2 regions of the Amycolatopsis sp. NPDC045836 genome follow, and region 2 is predicted to be linked to the other one. Evidence: riboswitches for the same ligand, from Rfam matches in the RefSeq annotation. Region 2 holds a riboswitch; the other holds the start of a gene.

Region 1 (8,566 bases), on a different contig from region 2:
GCGTCAGCCGACCGGCGGACAGCGGCAGGTCCAGCCGTGCTGCTCCGCCAAGCGACCGGCGGACAGCGGCAGGTCCAGCCGTGCCGCTCCGCCAAGCGACCGGCGGACAGCGGCAGGCGCCCACCGGCGCGGCCGGAACCCACCCGGCCGCCGAGCAGGCGGCCGCTCACCCGCCCCCGGCCTGACTAGGCTGGGCGGGTGAGCGAGTCCCTGCCCAGCACCGAACCGGGCACCGAGCCCGGTACCGAACCCGGCACCCGACCGGAGCCGTCGTTGCTCCGGCAGGCGCTGACCGTGCCGAACCTGCTGTCCATCCTCCGCCTGGCCGGGGTGCCGCTGTTCCTGTGGCTGCTGCTCGGCCCGGAGGAGGACGGCTGGGCGCTGGCGGTGCTGGCCTTCGGCGGCTTCAGCGACTGGCTCGACGGCAAGCTCGCCCGCTGGCTCGACCAGACCAGCAGGCTCGGCCAGCTGCTCGACCCGGCGGCCGACCGCCTCTACATCGTCGCCACCCTGATCGCCTTCCTGCTCCGCGACATCGTGCCCTGGTGGGTGGTGGTGCCGCTGGTGCTGCGCGAACTGGTCGTCGGCGGGTGCATCCTGGTGTTGCGCCGGCACGGGTTCGCCCCGCCCGAGGTGACCTACATCGGCAAGGGCGCCACCTTCGTGCTGATGTACGCCTTCCCCTTCCTGCTGCTCACCCAGGGCGGCTCCGACCTGGCCGCCGTCGCCCGCCCGATCGCCTACGCCTTCACCACCTGGGGCGGCGTGCTGTACCTGTGGTCCGGCGCGCTGTACGTGCTCCAGACCGTGCGGGCGATATCGCCGGGGCGGGGTGCCGCCACCCGGGTCTGAGGTGCGAGACTGCATGCCCGGCACAGGCGGTGAGAAAGGGGACCGGCGTTGTCCACTCCGGAAGAGCTTCGCTACACCGAGGAGCACGAGTGGGTCGCCACGCACGGCGAGGGGTCGGTGCGCGTGGGCATCACCGAGTACGCCCAGGACCAGCTCGGCGAAGTGGTGTTCGTGGACCTGCCCGAACCCGGCCTGGCGGTGACCGCCGGGGAGAGCTTCGGTGAGGTCGAGTCCACCAAGAGCGTGTCCGAGCTGTTCGCGCCGCTGGACGGGGAGGTCGTCGCGGTCAACGACGCGGTGGCCGAATCGCCCGAGCTGATCAACAGCGACCCCTACGGCGAGGGCTGGCTGATCGAGCTGAAGCTGACCGGCTCGGCCACCGCCGACAGCCTGCTCGACGCCGAGGCGTACCAGCGGCTGACCAAGGGCTGACCGGCCCGCCGGCGGACAGGGCCGGTTGGGGGAGCCCACCAGGGGCCGAATCGATCAGGCACGGTACGTTGGGCTGCACAAGTTTCGACGAAACCTTCAGTGCGTAAGGAGAGCTCAGGTGAGCACGAACGACGGGCCCGGCGTTCCCCCGGAGCAGTCTCCGGAGCGGACCTCCGTCTTCCGGGCCGATTTCCTCGCCGAGGCGGAAGGGCACGAAACCCAGGCGCCCGAGCCCCCGGTCGCGGGCATCGACGCACTGCCTGCCGGTTCGGCGCTGCTGGTGGTCAAGCGCGGCCCGAACGCGGGCTCGCGCTTCCTGCTCGACCGCGACACCACCAGCGCCGGCCGCCACCCGGACAGCGACATCTTCCTCGACGACGTGACGGTTTCGCGCCGCCACGCCGAGTTCCGCCGCGAGGGTGGCGAGTTCGTGGTGATCGACGTGGGCAGCCTCAACGGCACCTACGTCAACCGTGAGCCGGTCGACCAGGCCGTGCTCGCCGGGGGCGACGAGGTCCAGATCGGCAAGTTCCGCCTCGTCTTCCTGACCGGCCCGGGGCACGGGGGCCAGGGGGCGCGGTGACGGCTGCCGGGCGGCAACCGCGTGATGGTCTGAGCATCGGGGCGGTGCTGGCGCAGCTGCGCGCCGACTTCCCCGATGTGACCATCTCCAAGATCCGGTTCCTCGAGTCGGAGGGACTGGTGCAGCCTGGCCGGACGGCGTCCGGCTACCGGCAGTTCGCCGCGGCGGACGTCGAGCGGCTGCGCTTCGTGCTGTCCGCGCAGCGCGACCACTACCTTCCGCTGAAGGTGATCAAGGAGCAGCTCGACGCCGCCGATCGCGGGGCCGAGGCGCCGGTGCCGTCGCTGCGGCCACCGCGCAAGCTGGTTTCGCTCGGCAGCCCGGCCGAGCCGCACGGCCTGCCCACCCCGGCCGACTTCGAGCCGGGCAGGCCGGTGCGGCTGACCCAGGAGGAGCTGCTCGCGCAGTCCGGGATCGACGCCGCGATGCTGGCCGAACTGCAGCAGTACGGCCTGGTCCGGCCGGGAGCCGCGGGGTTCTTCGACCCCGACGCGGTGCTGGTGGCCAAAACCGTGCGCGCGATGACCGAGTACGGCATCGAACCCCGGCACCTGCGGGCCTTCCGGGCCTCCGCGGACCGCGAGGTCGGCCTACTGGAGCAAATTGTTACGCCGGTCTACCGGCAGCGCGACGCGGCCGCCAAGGCCAGGGCCGACGAGGTGGTGCGCGAGCTGGCCGCGCTCTCGGTCGCCCTGCACACGCTGCTGGTCAAGGCGGGTATCCGCGGGGTGACCGGCGGCTGACCCGGCCGGCCGGGAATGATCTTGCCCGGCCCCGCGTTGCGCCTGTTGTGGTGGTGCCGGGACGGCCCGGCACCGAATCCGTTGCTGAACGCGGGGACCCCGATGCCGTACGGTTGGAGAAGCCCGCGAGGCGGGCGCGAAGGTAGAGCGAGCACAGCGTCCGTAGAACGGGTAGCGTCGAGGGTGGCGATGCGGGACCCTTGGCACAGCGTGCGGCCCGTGTGCAGGTTAGGGAGGCGAACCCGATGAGCGAGATGCGCGTCGTCGGCGTGCGGGTCGAACTGCCCGCGAACCAGCCGATCTTGTTGCTGCGGGAGACCGAGGGAGAGCGGTACCTGCCGATCTGGATCGGCTCGGTGGAGGCAACTGCCATCGCACTGGAGCAGCAGGGGGTGCGCCCGGCCCGGCCGCTGACCCACGACCTGCTCAAGGAGGTCATCGGCGCACTGGGCCGTGAACTCGAGCAGGTGGTGATCACCGACCTGCGCGAAGGCACCTTCTTCGCCGAACTGGTCTTCGACGGCGACATCCGCGTCTCGGCCCGCCCGAGCGACTCGGTCGCGCTGGCGCTGCGGGTCGGCGTGCCGATCCACGCCGAGGACGCGGTGCTGGAGGAGGCCGGGCTGATCATCCCGGACGAGCAGGAAGACGAGGTCGAGAAGTTCCGCGAGTTCCTCGACTCCGTCTCCCCTGAGGATTTCCGCGGAGCTGATACTTAGGTCGCGCCTCCGGCGCGACCTCGCGAGTGGAATCCGGTGATCACGCCCTGGTCGCCTTCTCGAAGAGGTTGGCCAGTTCCCGGCCGTAGCGTTCGGCGTCCAGGTCCGGTTCGCGGACCAGGCGGTTCGCCAGGCCGTCCAGGGCCTGCCGGATGCTCAGCGCCATCACTTCGACGTCGAACTCGCCGAAGGCGCCTTCCCGCTGCCCCTGCGCGAGCTGCCGTTCGATGCGGCCGACCCGCATGTCCCGCAGCACCGCCTCGTGGAACATGTGGCCGCCGCCCTCCTGGCCGCCCCACACCTGGCCGAGGATCTCGCTCATCGCCCGCTGGAACGCCGGGTGCGCGGCCGCGAAGGCCGCCTCCGACTCGATGAACCCCCGCAGCATGCCCGCCCTGGTGGTGTCACCGGCCAGGCGCTCGGTCATGAACTCGTCCTTGAGCTGCGAGATCTGCCCGATCGTCGCGCTCATCAGCTCCTCCTTCGAAGCGAAGTGGTAGGAGATCATCCGCGTGCTGCTCAGCCCGGCGTGCTCGACGATGCGGGCGAACGACGCCTTCGCGTAGCCGAGTTCGGCGATCACTTCGATGGTGGCCTGGATGATCTGTGCGCGCCGTGCCGCTTCGGTCACGGTCAGTCCCAGCTCCGGCTGGGTGTGCTCGTTTACCTGCATGAGTAAAAATTAACACGATTAAGTAAGACCGCCAAGGGGGAACCCGTTGGCCGGGTCGGCCGCGCGTCGCGTTGACCGGCCCCCTCGCCCGGCTTACCGTCAACAGGAGGTGAATCTCGACGGTGTGATTACGCCGTTCGGATGTTTGGATCCACCAGGACATGTTCTGCCGGTCGGCGTGGCCGGGCGAGGGGAGGCATGGGTGGTCGAGGGAAGGTCGTTCGAGGTGGCCGACGGCGAGCAAGGTGAGCTGTTTCCCGACGCGTCCCTGCCCGACGAACTGGTCGGCTACCGCGGGCCGGCGGCCTGCCAGATCGCCGGCATCACCTACCGCCAGCTGGACTACTGGGCCAGGACGAAGCTGGTCGCGCCGAGCATCCGCACCGCGCACGGCTCCGGTTCGCAGCGGCTGTACTCGTTCAAGGACATCCTGGTCCTCAAGATCGTCAAGCGCCTGCTGGACACCGGCGTCTCCCTGCAGAACATCCGGGTCGCCGTGGAGCACCTGCGTGAACGCGGGGTCCGCGACCTGGCCAAGGTGACCCTGTTCTCCGACGGCACCACCGTCTACGAGTGCACTTCACCCGAAGAGATCGTCGATTTACTGCAGGGCGGGCAGGGTGTGTTCGGCATCGCGGTCAGCGGGGCCATGCAGGAGATCAGCGGCACCATCCACGAGTTCCCGGCCGAACGGGCCGACGGCGGTGTGGTGGAGAACGTGCAGCCGGACGAGCTGACCCAGCGCCGCAACGCCCGCCGGACCGGTTGATCGGCGCCAGTGGTGAGTTGCTAACCTGGCTCCCGTAGTCGTAAACCCTGCGCGGGAGAGACCGGGCGGCCAATCGCCTCGCCCGGCGCCGAAGGAGCAACTCCTCCCCGGAAACTCTCAGGCACCCAGGACCGCGCGGGGGAGACGCCTCTGGAAAGCGGGTCGCCGGCCACTCACCGCACGACCCCGCCGAAGGTGCAAGCCCGTGGACTCGCGGGTGAACCTCTCAGGCGCCCGGCAGCGGGCAGGGACAGAGGGGGAGGCTTCCACCCCCGCCCGCGTGGCGAGCTCAGCCGGGCACCTTGTCCAGGAACCCGTGCACCCGCGCGATCCGGTCGTCCTCGACCACCAGCACGTCGAACCCGATCGCCAGCGGCTCGGCGCCCTCGGCGCCGAGGTGCCAGGTGAACCGCGCGATGTCGTGGTGCCCGTCGACCGGCCCGTGCAGGCTGAACCGCAGTCCGGCGAACTGCTCGGCCGCGGTGGCGAAGAACTTCTCGATGCCGTCCCAGCCGGTCACCGCGCCCAGCGGATCGGTGTACCCGGCGTCCTCGGTGAACAACTCCTCGATCAGGGTGCGGCGGTCGGTCCCGGTGGCGTTCCAGGCGGCGATGTAGCGCTCGGCGAGGGCGGTGAAGTCGGTCATGGTCACTCCTTGACTCGGTTGGTGGACGCAACTCTGGCCGCCGCGGCGCCGCGCGTCGATTACCCGCGAAGTAATGGCAGCGGCGCCGGTCCGCCCGTAACGTCGGTGCCGTGACCACTGCAACCGCTCCGCGTCCCGTCGGCGAACTCCTCCGCGCATGGCGGGACCGGCGGCGGATCAGCCAGCTCGACCTCGCCATCTCGGCGGATATCTCCACCCGCCACCTGAGCTTCGTCGAGACCGGCCGTTCCGCGCCGAGCCGCGACATGGTGCTCCGCCTCGGTGAACACCTCGACGTGCCGCTGCGCGAGCGCAACCAGCTGCTGCTCGCCGCCGGCTTCGCCCCGGTGTACGGCGAGAGCGGGCTCGACGCACCCGAGATGACCGCTGCCCGCGAAGCGGTTCGGCAACTGCTGACCGTGCACGAGCCGTATCCGGCGGTGGTGATCGACCGGCGCTGGCACATGGTCGACTCCAACGCCAGCGTGGCGCTGCTGGTCGCCGGGGTCGCCCCGGAACTGCTCGACGGGCCGGTGAACGTGCTGCGGGCGACGCTGCACCCGCACGGCATGGCGCCGCGGATCGCGAACCTGGGGGAGTGGCGGGCGCACCTGCTCGGCAGGCTGCGCCGGGAGGTGGCCGCCACCGCCGACCCCGAACTGGCCGAACTGCTCGCCGAGTTGCGGGGCTATCCGTGCGACGACGTGGTGCCCGAGGTCGAGGTGCCGAAGCCGGGGGACATCGTGGTGCCGCTGCGCCTCCGCCACGGCGACACGGAACTCGCCTTCTTCAGCACGGTCGCCACCTTCGGCACCCCGCTGGACGTGACCCTGGCCGAACTGTCCATCGAGGCGTTCTTCCCGGCCGACGCGCACACCGCCGAGGTGATCCGGTCAACCCCGCTCGGCCCGCCAGCCGGGTAGCACGGTGATCGTCGAGGCGAACAGCAGCAGCGCGATCAGCAGGAACGGCCCGGTCACCCCGACCAGGCCGGACACCGCGCCCGCCGCGGCGGGCGCCGCCGCCTGCGCCACCCGGTTGCCGGTCAGGCGCAGGCCGAGCGCGGTGGAACGCAGGTTGTCCGGCGCCTCCCGCACGGTCCAGGTCATGGTCAGCGGCTGACCGAGCCCGAGCACCATGCCGAGCACCGCCATCACCACGGCCAGCGGCCAGAAGCCGTCGGCGAACACCAGCGCCAGCACGCAGAGCGCGGCCAGCCCGCCGCTGACGAACAGCACCGCGAGCCTGCCGAACCGGCCCACCAGCACCGGGATCAGCAACCGGGACAGGAAGGAGAAACCGGCGCGCACCGCCAGGAGCACGCCGACCACGGCCGGGCTGAGCCCGCGGTCCTCGCCCAGCACCGGGAGGTACGCGGTGACGACGTCCACACCGGACATGACGGAGAAGCTGGTGAAGATCGCCACCAGCAGCCTGCGGTTGCGCAGCAGCGCCCCGGTCGATCCCTTGTGGACGGTTCGGTCGCCGTTCTTCTTGTGGCGCGTCAGCGTTTTCAGCGTCCAGGCCAATGCCAGGCAGAGGGCGGTGATCACCGCACCGACCCCGCCGGCGAGCAGGAAGGCCTCGCGGGTCTCGGCGATCATCCCGCCGGCACCGGCCGAACCGATCACCCAGCCACCGGTGAGCGGGCCGATCAGCTGCCCGACCGAGGCGGCCGCGGTGAACCAGCCGAAGTTGCGGTCCTGGTGCTCCGGCGGGGAAAGCTCGGCGACCAGGCCCTGGAAGGCCAGCATCAGCGCGAGCTGGCCGACGCCGATCACCACGTTGCCCGCGGCCATCACCGGCAGCGTGCCGGCGAAGGCCAGGCCGAGCGCACCGGCGGTCATCGCCAGCCCGCCGCCGGTGAGCAGCCACCCCATCGCCCCGCGATCGGCGGCCCGGCCCATCGGCAGCGCCAGGAACACCGGCAGCAGCGCGCCCGCCGCGGCCACCAGCCCGACCGCGGTCGCGTCGCCGCCGAGCGCCAGCACGCGGTAGGAGGCCACCGGCCGGATCAGGAAGGTCACCAGGTGAACGGCGAGCGAGGCGGTGACGACCAGCGCCAGTCCGGTGGTCGCCGGGCGGGGGACGGGCACTCGATCATCGTCGCAGCGCCCGCGCCGCCGGGCACGCCCAGCCGCTCAGGTGAGAGGATTCTCGCAGCGGAACCGCCCGCGCCGGAGCCAGTGAGGAAGAGAACTTGGTGAGCATCGCGCTGCACAACGAGGTCCAACTCCCGCTGATCAGCTTCGACGCCGGTGCGCTGCCGCCGGACACCGTGGCCGGGGCGGTGCGCCAGGCGCTGGCCACCGGCTACCGGGCCGTCGGCGTGCGCCCGTCCGGTGAATCCGGTGCCGGGGAAGCGATCCGCGACCTGCCGCGCGACGAAGTGTTCGTCACGCTGACGCTGCCGGGCAACGGGGCGGGGGAGGCGCTGGCCTCCGGACTGCGCATGCTCGGCACCGACCGGATCGACCTGGTGCTGCTCGAACGGCCGACCGCGCAGGCGTGGCGCGAACTGGAGCGGGCCCAGGCCGAAGACCAGGTCCGCGCGCTCGGCGTCGCGGGCCTGACCGCGGACGCGCTGCGGCACTTCCTCGGCACCATCGGGCTGCCCGCGGTGCACCGGCTCGAACTGCACCCGAGGGCACCACGAGCCGAACTGCGTGCCCTGCACGCGCAGCACGGCATCGTCACCGTCGCGGCCGACCCGCTGGGGCCGGGCAGCCTGCCCCGGGTGCTGCGCGGGCTGGCCGCCAAGTACGGCAAGAGCCCGGCCCAGCTGGTGCTGCGCTGGCAGCTCGAACTCGGGCACGCCGTGGTGGTCGGCCCCGGCCCGCGCACCCTGCTCGCCGAGCAGCTCGGCGTGTTCGACTTCGAACTCGCCGACGACGACCTCGCGGTCATCGCCGAACTCGAAGGGACCTGAGCGCCTACGCGGCGCTGAGCCCCGCGGCGGCGAAGTCGGCCTGCTGCGCGGGTTCGGTGAGGAAACCGCGGAAGGTCTGCGCCGCCCGCTTCTGCACGTCGTCCACGCCGTTGCCGGACAGCCCGAGGAACGGGTAGTCCGCCGAGCGCCCGGACGCCACCGACTGCGGTGGCGAGCCGATCACCTCGGGCTTCTTCGTGGTCAGCTCGCTGGTCCACCA
Region 2 (8,566 bases):
CTCGAGCCGCAACAACTTCCGGCCGTCCGGCGCGGCGGTCATCCCAGGTCCGCGTACAACGGGTGCTTCTTGGCCAGCAGCTCGACCCTGGCCCGCAGCGACTGCTCGGCCGCGGAGTCGAAGCCGGGCTGCAGCGCGATGGCGATCACGTCGGCGACCTCGGCGAAGTCGTCGGCGGTGAAGCCGCGGGTGGCCAGCGCCGGGGTGCCGATGCGCAGCCCCGAGGTGACCATCGGCGGGCGCGGGTCGAACGGCACCGCGTTGCGGTTGACCGTGATGCCCACCGAGTGCAGCCGGTCCTCCGCCTGCTGGCCGTCCAGGGTGGAGTTGACCAGGTCCACCAGCACCAGGTGCACGTCGGTGCCGCCGGTGAGCACGCGCACGCCCGCCTCGGCGCAGTCGGACCGCGAGAGCCGGTCCGCCAGGATCCTGGCGCCTTCGAGCACCCGCCGCTGCCGCTCGGCGAACTCCTCGCTCGCGGCGATCTTCAGCGCCACCGCCTTGGCGGCGATCACGTGCTCCAGCGGCCCGCCCTGCTGCCCGGGGAACACCGCCGAGTTGAGCTTCTTCGCCAGCTCCTGCTTGGCGAAGATCATGCCGCCACGCGGCCCGCCGAGGGTCTTGTGCGTGGTGGTGGTCACGATGTCGGCGTGCGGCACCGGGTTCGGGTGCAGCCCGGCGGCGACCAGCCCGGCGAAGTGCGCCATGTCCACCATCAGCTTGGCGCCCACCTTGTCCGCGATGCGGCGGAACTCGGCGAAGTCCAGCTGGCGCGGGTAGGCCGACCAGCCGGCGATGATCAGCTTCGGCTCGTTCTCCGTGGCCAGGCGCTCGACCTCGGCCAGGTCGATCAGGCCGGTCTCCTTGTCGACGTGGTAGGCCACCACGTGGTACAGCTTGCCGGAGAAGTTGATCTTCATCCCGTGCGTCAGGTGCCCGCCGTGCGCCAGGTCCAGGCCGAGGATGGTGTCGCCGGGGGTGAGCACCGCGGCCATCGCGGCGGCGTTGGCCTGCGCGCCCGAGTGCGGCTGCACGTTGGCGAACTCGGCGCCGAACAACGCCTTCGCCCGGTCGATCGCCAGCTGCTCGATCACGTCGACGTGCTCGCAGCCGCCGTAGTAGCGGCGGCCGGGGTACCCCTCGGCGTACTTGTTCGTCAGCACCGAGCCCTGCGCTTCGAGCACGCCGAGCGGCGCGAAGTTCTCGGAGGCGATCATCTCCAGGGTGGACTGCTGGCGGTGCAGCTCGGCGGCCACCGCGGCGGCCACCTCCGGGTCCACAGTGGACAGGTCAGCGTCGAAGGAGCTCATGCTCACGCCTCCTCGCTGGTCAGTTCGCGGTAGCGGTCGGCGTCGAGCAGCTCGGGCAGCTCGGCGGTCCGCAGGCGGAACAGCCAGCCCTTGCCGTACGGGTCGGAGTTGATCAGCTCCGGCTCGTCCACCACCGCGCCGTTGACCTCGACCACCTCGCCGGTGGCCGGGGCGTACAGCTCGCTGACCGACTTGGTGGACTCGATCTCACCGCACGGCGAACCGCCGGTCAGCGTGGAGCCGACCTCGGGCAGCTGCACGAAGACGACGTCACCGAGCGATTCGGCGGCGAACGCGGTGATGCCCACGGTGGACACCCCGTCCTCCTCGCGCAGCCACTCGTGCTCGGCGGTGTACCGCAGGTCCTGGGGAATGGTCATTTCAGCGAAGTCCTTAGCGCTTGTAGAACGGCAGGGCGACGACCTCGACGGGTTCGACGCGGCCTCGGATGTCGACGGAGAGTTTGGCACCCGGGTCCGACAGTGCCGGGGGCACATACGCCATCGCGATGGGATAGCCCAGTGTGGGTGACAGCGCACCGCTGGTGATCTCGCCCACCACCGTGTCGCCGTCCAGGACGGAGTAGCCGTGCCGCGGCGCGCGGCGGCCCGAACCGGTCAGGCCGACCAGCACCCGTTCGGTCCCGGCGTCCCGGCGCTCGGCCAGCGCCGCCTTGCCGACGAAGTCCGCTTCCTTGTCGAACTTGACCACCCGGCCCAGCCCGGCCTCGAACGGGGTCAGTTCGGTGCTGAGCTCGTTGCCGTACAACGGCATTCCGGCTTCGAGGCGGAGCGTGTCGCGGCAGGCGAGCCCGGCGGGCACCAGGCCGTGCGGCTGCCCGGCCCCGGTCAGCACCCGCCAGATCTCCGGGGCCACCGCGGCGTCGACATACAGCTCGAACCCGTCCTCGCCGGTGTAACCGGTGCGGGCCAGCAGCACGTCGTGCCCGGCGACCGTGGTCGGCACCGAGGCGTAGTACTTCAGCGCGCCGAGGTCGGCGTCGCAGACGGCACCGATGATCGCGGGCGAGTTCGGGCCCTGGACGGCGATCAGCGCGACCTCGGCCGAGCGGTCGGTCACCTGGGTGTCGAAGCCGGAAGCCCGCTCACGCAGCGCTTCGGCGACCGTCGCGGCGTTGCCCGCGTTCGCCACCACCAGGTACTTCTCCTCCGCCAGCCGGTAGACGACCAGGTCGTCGAGCACCCCGCCGGATTCCGCGCACAGCATGGAGTAGCGCGCCCGGCCGACCGAGACCGCGGACAGCTTGCCGACCAGCGCGTGGTCCAGCGCACGCGCGGCCTCGGGACCGGTCAGCTCGATCTCCGCCATGTGCGAGAGGTCGAACAGGCCGGCCGCCTCGCGCACGGCGCGGTGTTCGGCCAGTTCGCTGGCGTAGCGCACCGGCATCGACCAGCCGGCGAAATCGGTGAACTGCGCACCGAGTCCGGAGTGGACTTCGTGCAGGGGGGACTGCTTCGTCACGGGTTCAGCCTTCGTAGGACGAGAGGGGCGGGCAGGAGCAGACGAGGTTGCGGTCACCGCGGGCGCCGTCGATGCGCCGCACCGGCGGCCAGTACTTGCCCTTGGCCTTCACCCCGGCGGGGTACACCGCGAGCTTGCGGTCGTACGGCAGGTCCCAGTCGCCGGTGAGCACCTCGGCGGTGTGCGGGGCGTTGCGCAGCGGGCTCTGCTCGACCGCCCACCGGCCTTCGGCGACCGCGGTGATCTCCGCGCGGATGGCGATCATCGCGTCGCAGAAGCGGTCCAGCTCGGCCAGGTCCTCGCTCTCGGTGGGCTCGACCATCAGCGTGCCCGCCACCGGGAAGGACATCGTCGGCGCGTGGAAGCCGTAGTCCACCAGCCGCTTGGCCACGTCGTCCACGGTCACGCCGGTTTCCTTGGTGATGCCGCGGAGGTCGAGGATGCACTCGTGCGCGACCAGGCCGGACTGCCCGGCGTAGAGCACCGGGTAGTGCGCACGCAGGCGCGCGGCCACGTAGTTGGCGGCCAGCACGGCCACCTTGGTCGCGTCGGTCAGGCCCTCGGCCCCCATCATCCGCACGTAGGCCCAGGAGATCGGCAGGATCGAGGCCGAGCCGTACGGCGCCGCGGTGATCGGGCCGACCCCGGTCTCCGGACCGGCGCCCCCGTCGAGCGGGTGGTTCGGCAGGTACGGCGCCAGGTGCGCGCGCACCGCCACCGGGCCGACGCCGGGGCCACCGCCGCCGTGCGGGATGCAGAAGGTCTTGTGCAGGTTCAGGTGCGAGACGTCCCCGCCGAACTTGCCCGGCTTGGCCAGCCCGAGCAGCGCGTTGAGGTTGGCGCCGTCGACGTAGACCTGCCCGCCGTGCTCGTGCACGATCGAGGCGATCTCCTCGATGCCGTGCTCGTACACCCCGTGCGTGGACGGGTAGGTGATCATGATCGCGGCGAGCGTGTCGCGGTGCTCCTCGGCCTTCTTCCGCAGGTCGGCGAGGTCGACGTCACCGTCGTTGGTGCAGGCGACCACCACCACGCGCATCCCGGCCATCACCGCCGAAGCCGCGTTGGTGCCGTGCGCCGACGACGGGATCAGGCAGACCTCGCGCTCCGGCTGCCCGTTCGCGCGGTGGTAGGCGCTGATCGCCAGCAGCCCGGCGAACTCGCCCTGGCTGCCCGCGTTCGGCTGCAGCGAGACGGTGTCGTAGCCGGTCACCTCGGCCAGCCAGCCGGACAGCTGCTCCACCAGCGCGCGGTAGCCGGCGCTGTCCTCGACCGGGGCGAACGGGTGCAGCCCGGCGAACTCCGGCCAGCTGATCGGCTCCATCTCGCTGGTGGCGTTCAGCTTCATCGTGCACGAACCGAGCGGGATCATGCCGCGGTCCAGCGCGTAGTCCTGGTCGGCCAGGTAACGCAGGTAACGCAGCATCGCGGTCTCGGAGCGGTGCGTGTGGAACACCTCGTGCGAGAGGTAGTCGGTGGTGCGCACCAGGTCGGCGGGCAGCGCCCCGGCCTCGCCCGGCTTGGCGTCGGCTTCCAGTTCGAAGGCGAGCAGCACGCGGTGCAGGGTGTCGGTGGTGGTGGTCTCGTCGCAGGCGATGCGCACGTGGTCGGCGTCCACCCGGCCGAGGTTGACGCCGAACCGGCGGGCGTCGCTGAGCACCTGCTCGGCCTTGCCCGGCACGCGCACCAGCAGGGTGTCGAAGTAGTGCCCGTGCACCACCTCGGCGCCACCGGCCCGCAGCGAGCCGGCGAGCCCGGTGGCCAGCGAGTGCACCCGTTCGGCGATCCGCTTCAACCCGTCCGGGCCGTGGTAGACCGCGTACATCGCGGCGAGCACGGCGGGCAGCACCTGGGCGGTGCAGATGTTCGAGGTGGCCTTCTCCCGGCGGATGTGCTGCTCGCGGGTCTGCAGCGCGAGGCGGTAGGCGGGGGCGCCGTCGGCGTCCACCGAGACCCCGACCAGGCGCCCCGGCAGGGAGCGCTCCAGCCCGGCGCGCACGGCCATGTACCCGGCGTGCGGGCCGCCGAAGCCCAGCGGCAGGCCGAAGCGCTGCGTGGTGCCCACGGCGAGGTCGGCGCCGAACTCGCCCGGCGCCTCCACCAGGGTCAGCGCGAGCAGGTCGGCGGCCACCGCGTACAACGCGCCCGCGGCCTTCGCGGCCTCGGAGATCCGCTGGTAGAAGCCCTTTTCCCGGAGCACACCCGAAGCACCGGGGTACTGCGCGACCACGCCGAAGAACTCCTCCGGCAGGCCCTGCGAAAGGTCACGGACGTCCAGTTCGATGCCCAGCGCCTCGGCCCGGGTGCGGACCACCGCAATCGTTTGCGGCAGCGTCTCGGCGTCGAGCACCACGGTCTTCGACTTGGCCTTCGACTGGCGGCGCATCAGCATCACGGCCTCGGCCACCGCGGTCGACTCGTCCAGCAGCGAGGCGTTCGCGGTGGTCAGGCCGGTCAGGTCGGCGACCACGGTCTGGAAGTTGAGCAGCGCTTCGAGGCGGCCCTGCGAGATCTCCGGCTGGTACGGGGTGTAGGCGGTGTACCAGGCCGGGTTCTCCAGCACGTTGCGGCGGATCACCGGCGGGGTGACGGTGTCGTGGAAGCCGAGGCCGATCATCTGCGTCATCGGCCGGTTGCGGGCGGCGAGGCGGCGCAGCTCCGCGGTGGCTTCGGTCTCCGACGCCGCCTCGGGCAGGTTCAACCCGCTGGTGAGCCGGATCGCACTGGGCACCGCCGCTTCGACCAGCGCGTCGAGGCTGCCGTAACCGCATTCGGCCAGCATCTTGGCCTGCTCGGGATCACCTGGACCGATGTGGCGGGCGGCGAACGGGCTGCTGCTCACTGGAGCTCCTCGCGTCGGGCATGGGCATGGGGACCCACTGCTGGGAACTCCCCCTCTGTCATGGCACCTGAGAGTTTCACCGTGCACTCGAGCACGGCTTTCACCTTGGGTGAGGCGCGGGTGCGCCTGCTTTCCAGAGTGGCCTGGCCTGAAGCGGTGTGCTACCTGAGAGATTGCTGGGGAGTTTGCTCCTTCGGTGCCTCGTTCCGCGCGTGCCCGCTGGCTCGCGCGGCGAGAACTCTCCCGCTCCGGCTCGTATCAGCCCGATATGAAGTTTTCGCCTCGCGAGTACCGTACGGCGTCGCCCACCGCCCCGTCCACCTGTGTTCAGTAGCTCACAGAGGGGTCACGTACGCCCCCGAGATGCCACCGTCGACCAGGAACTGCGAAGCCGTGATGAACGACGCGTCGTCGCTGGCCAGGAACGCCACGGCGGCGGCCAGCTCCTCCGGCTCGGCGAACCGGCCGAGCGGCACGTGGACCAGCCGCCGCGCGGCCCGCTCGGGGTCCTTGGCGAACAGTTCCTTGAGCAGCGGGGTGTTCACCGGTCCCGGGCACAGCGCGTTGATCCGGATGCCCTCGCGGGCGAACTGCACGCCGAGTTCGCGGGTCATCGACAGCACCCCGCCCTTGGAGGCGCTGTAGGAGATCTGCGAGGTCGCCGCGCCCATCACCGCCACGAACGAGGCCGTGTTCACGATCGAGCCCTTGCCCTGCGCCCGCATGTACGGGATGGCGTGCTTGCAGCACAGGTACACCGAGGTCAGGTTGACCCGCTGCACCTTCTCCCACGCCTCGAGGCCGGTGGTCAGGATCGAGTCGTCCTCCGGCGGGGAGATGCCGGCGTTGTTGAACGCCACGTCCAGCGAGCCGCACTCGTCGACCGCGGTCCGGAACAGCGCCTTGACCTGCTCCTCGTCGGTGACGTCGGTCGGCACGAACAGGCCGCCGACCTCGTCCGCCGCCGCCTTGCCCGCTTCCTCGGCGACGTCGGCGATGACCACCTTGGCCCCCTCTTCGGCCAGCCGCCGGGCGGTGGCCAGGCCGATCCCGCTGCCGCCACCGGTGATCGTCACCACGCGGCCGTCGAAACGCTGCATTCAGCTCTCCTCACTGGAAATGAACACGTTCTTGGTCTCGGTGAAGGCCGCCACCGCGTCGGGGCCCAGCTCACGGCCGAGCCCGGACTGCTTGAACCCGCCGAACGGGGTCCAGTACCGCACCGAGGAGTGCGAGTTGACCGACAGGTTCCCGGCCTCCACCCCGCGGGACACCCGCAGCGCCCGGCCCACGTCCCTGGTCCAGATCGAGCCGGACAGCCCGTACTCGGTGTGGTTGGCCATGCGCACCGCGTCGGCCTCGTCGGCGAACGGCACCACGGCCACCACCGGGCCGAAGATCTCCTCGCTGGCCAGCGGATCGGCCAGGTCCGGCGGGGTGACCACGGTCGGCGGGAACCAGTACCCGGCCCCCTCCGGCGCGCTGCCCCGGAACGCCACCGGGGTGCGCTCGTCCACATAGGACGACACCTTGGCCAGGTGCTGCGCGGAGATCAGCGGCCCCATCTCGGTCGCCTCGGCGGACGGGTCACCCACGACCACCCCGCGCACCGCCGGTTCCAGCAGTTCCATGAAGCGGTCGTACACCGCGGACTGCACCAGGATCAGCGAGCGCGCGCAGCAGTCCTGCCCGGCGTTGTCGAACACGCCGTAGGGCGCGGTCGCCGCGGCCTTCTCCAGGTCGGCGTCGGCGAAGACCAGGTTGGCGTTCTTGCCGCCCAGCTCCAGCGTCACCCGCTTCACCTGAGCCGCGCAGCCCGCCATGATCCGCTTGCCGACCTCGGTGGAGCCGGTGAAGACCACCTTGCGCACCAGCGGGTGCTCGACGAACCGCTGCCCGACCACCGAGCCCTTGCCGGGCAGCACCTGGAACACGTCCTCGGGCAGGCCGGCTTCGGCGGCCAGTTCGGCCAGCCGGAGCGCGGTCAGCGGGGTCAGCTCGGCCGGTTTGAGCACCACGGTGTTGCCCGCGGCCAGCGCCGGGGCGAAGCCCCAGCCGGCGATCGGCATCGGGAAGTTCCACGGCACGATCACGCCGACCACGCCGAGCGGTTCGTGGAAGGTCACGTTCAGCCCGCCCGGCACCGGGATCTGCCTGCCGCTCAGCCGTTCGGGTGCGGCCGAGTAGTAGTGCAGCACGTCGCGGACGTTGCCGGCCTCCCAGCGCGCGTTGCCGATGGTGTGCCCGGAGTTGACCACCTCCAGCTGCGCCAGGTGCTCGCGGTCGGCGTCCACCGCGTCGGCGAACCGGCGCAGCAGCCGGGCGCGGTCCCCCGGCGCCACCGCCCGCCACGACGGCAGCGCCGCGTGCGCCCGCCGGATCGCCGCGTCGGTCTGCTCGGCCGAGGTCAGCTCGACCGAGCGCACGGTCTGCTCGGTGGCCGGGTTGATCACGTCGAAGGTGGTGCTCATGCGTTCCCTTTCCCCGCCGCCGCCACCAGCGCGGCGAACAGCCGGAAGTCGTCCAGGTCCTGTTCCGGGTGCCACTGCACGCCCAGCACGAACTCCCCGGGCACCTCGACCGCCTCGATGGTTCCGTCGGCCGCCCAGCCGACGGCCTGGAGGCCCGTGCCGAGTTCGTCCACCGCCTGGTGGTGGTAACAACGGCACTTGGTGTGCTCACCGAGGATCGCCGCGGCCCGGCTCCCCTCGGCCAGCCGCACGTCGGTGGTGCCGAAGGTGGCCGCGGCCGGCTGGTGGTCGCTGGTGCCGAGGCGGTCGGGCAGGTGCTGGGTGAGCGTGCCGCCGAAGGCCACGTTGAGCACCTCCATGCCGCGGCACACCCCCAGCACCGGCACCCCGGCGGCCAGCGCCCGGTCCAGCAGTTCGAACTCGAAGGCGTCGCGGGACGGCCGGGTCACCGTGGCCGGGTG

The links. Region 2 has a riboswitch for glycine ahead of gcvP (aminomethyl-transferring glycine dehydrogenase). Riboswitches for the same ligand answer to the same signal wherever they lie in the genome.
Region 1: it holds a riboswitch for glycine, as region 2 does, so the genes downstream of both, AC07EG_RS25870 (helix-turn-helix domain-containing protein) here and gcvP (aminomethyl-transferring glycine dehydrogenase) in region 2, are expected to answer to the same signal.

Annotation. Positions count from the first base shown of each region.
Region 1 is NZ_JBWKKF010000014.1:60,848-69,413, reverse strand. It holds gene clsA (cardiolipin synthase ClsA) at 211-852, shown strand; gene gcvH (glycine cleavage system protein GcvH) at 901-1,284, shown strand; gene garA (glycogen accumulation regulator GarA) at 1,403-1,867, shown strand; gene ftsR (transcriptional regulator FtsR) at 1,864-2,610, shown strand; gene AC07EG_RS25890 (bifunctional nuclease family protein) at 2,856-3,329, shown strand; gene AC07EG_RS25885 (TetR family transcriptional regulator) at 3,370-4,002, opposite strand; gene AC07EG_RS25880 (MerR family transcriptional regulator) at 4,205-4,771, shown strand; glycine riboswitch at 4,814-4,915, shown strand; glycine riboswitch at 4,919-5,028, shown strand; gene AC07EG_RS25875 (nuclear transport factor 2 family protein) at 5,061-5,417, opposite strand; gene AC07EG_RS25870 (helix-turn-helix domain-containing protein) at 5,528-6,340, shown strand; gene AC07EG_RS25865 (MFS transporter) at 6,311-7,513, opposite strand; gene AC07EG_RS25860 (aldo/keto reductase) at 7,621-8,346, shown strand; gene AC07EG_RS25855 (hypothetical protein) at 8,351-8,566, opposite strand, start outside.
Region 2 is NZ_JBWKKF010000008.1:416,713-425,278, reverse strand. It holds partial or broken gene AC07EG_RS18650 (lipoyl synthase) at 1-42, opposite strand, end outside; gene glyA (serine hydroxymethyltransferase) at 39-1,310, opposite strand; gene gcvH (glycine cleavage system protein GcvH) at 1,313-1,690, opposite strand; gene gcvT (glycine cleavage system aminomethyltransferase GcvT) at 1,704-2,792, opposite strand; gene gcvP (aminomethyl-transferring glycine dehydrogenase) at 2,797-5,634, opposite strand; glycine riboswitch at 5,680-5,781, opposite strand; gene AC07EG_RS18625 (3-oxoacyl-ACP reductase) at 5,970-6,734, opposite strand; gene AC07EG_RS18620 (aldehyde dehydrogenase family protein) at 6,735-8,105, opposite strand; gene AC07EG_RS18615 (gamma-glutamyl-gamma-aminobutyrate hydrolase family protein) at 8,102-8,566, opposite strand, start outside.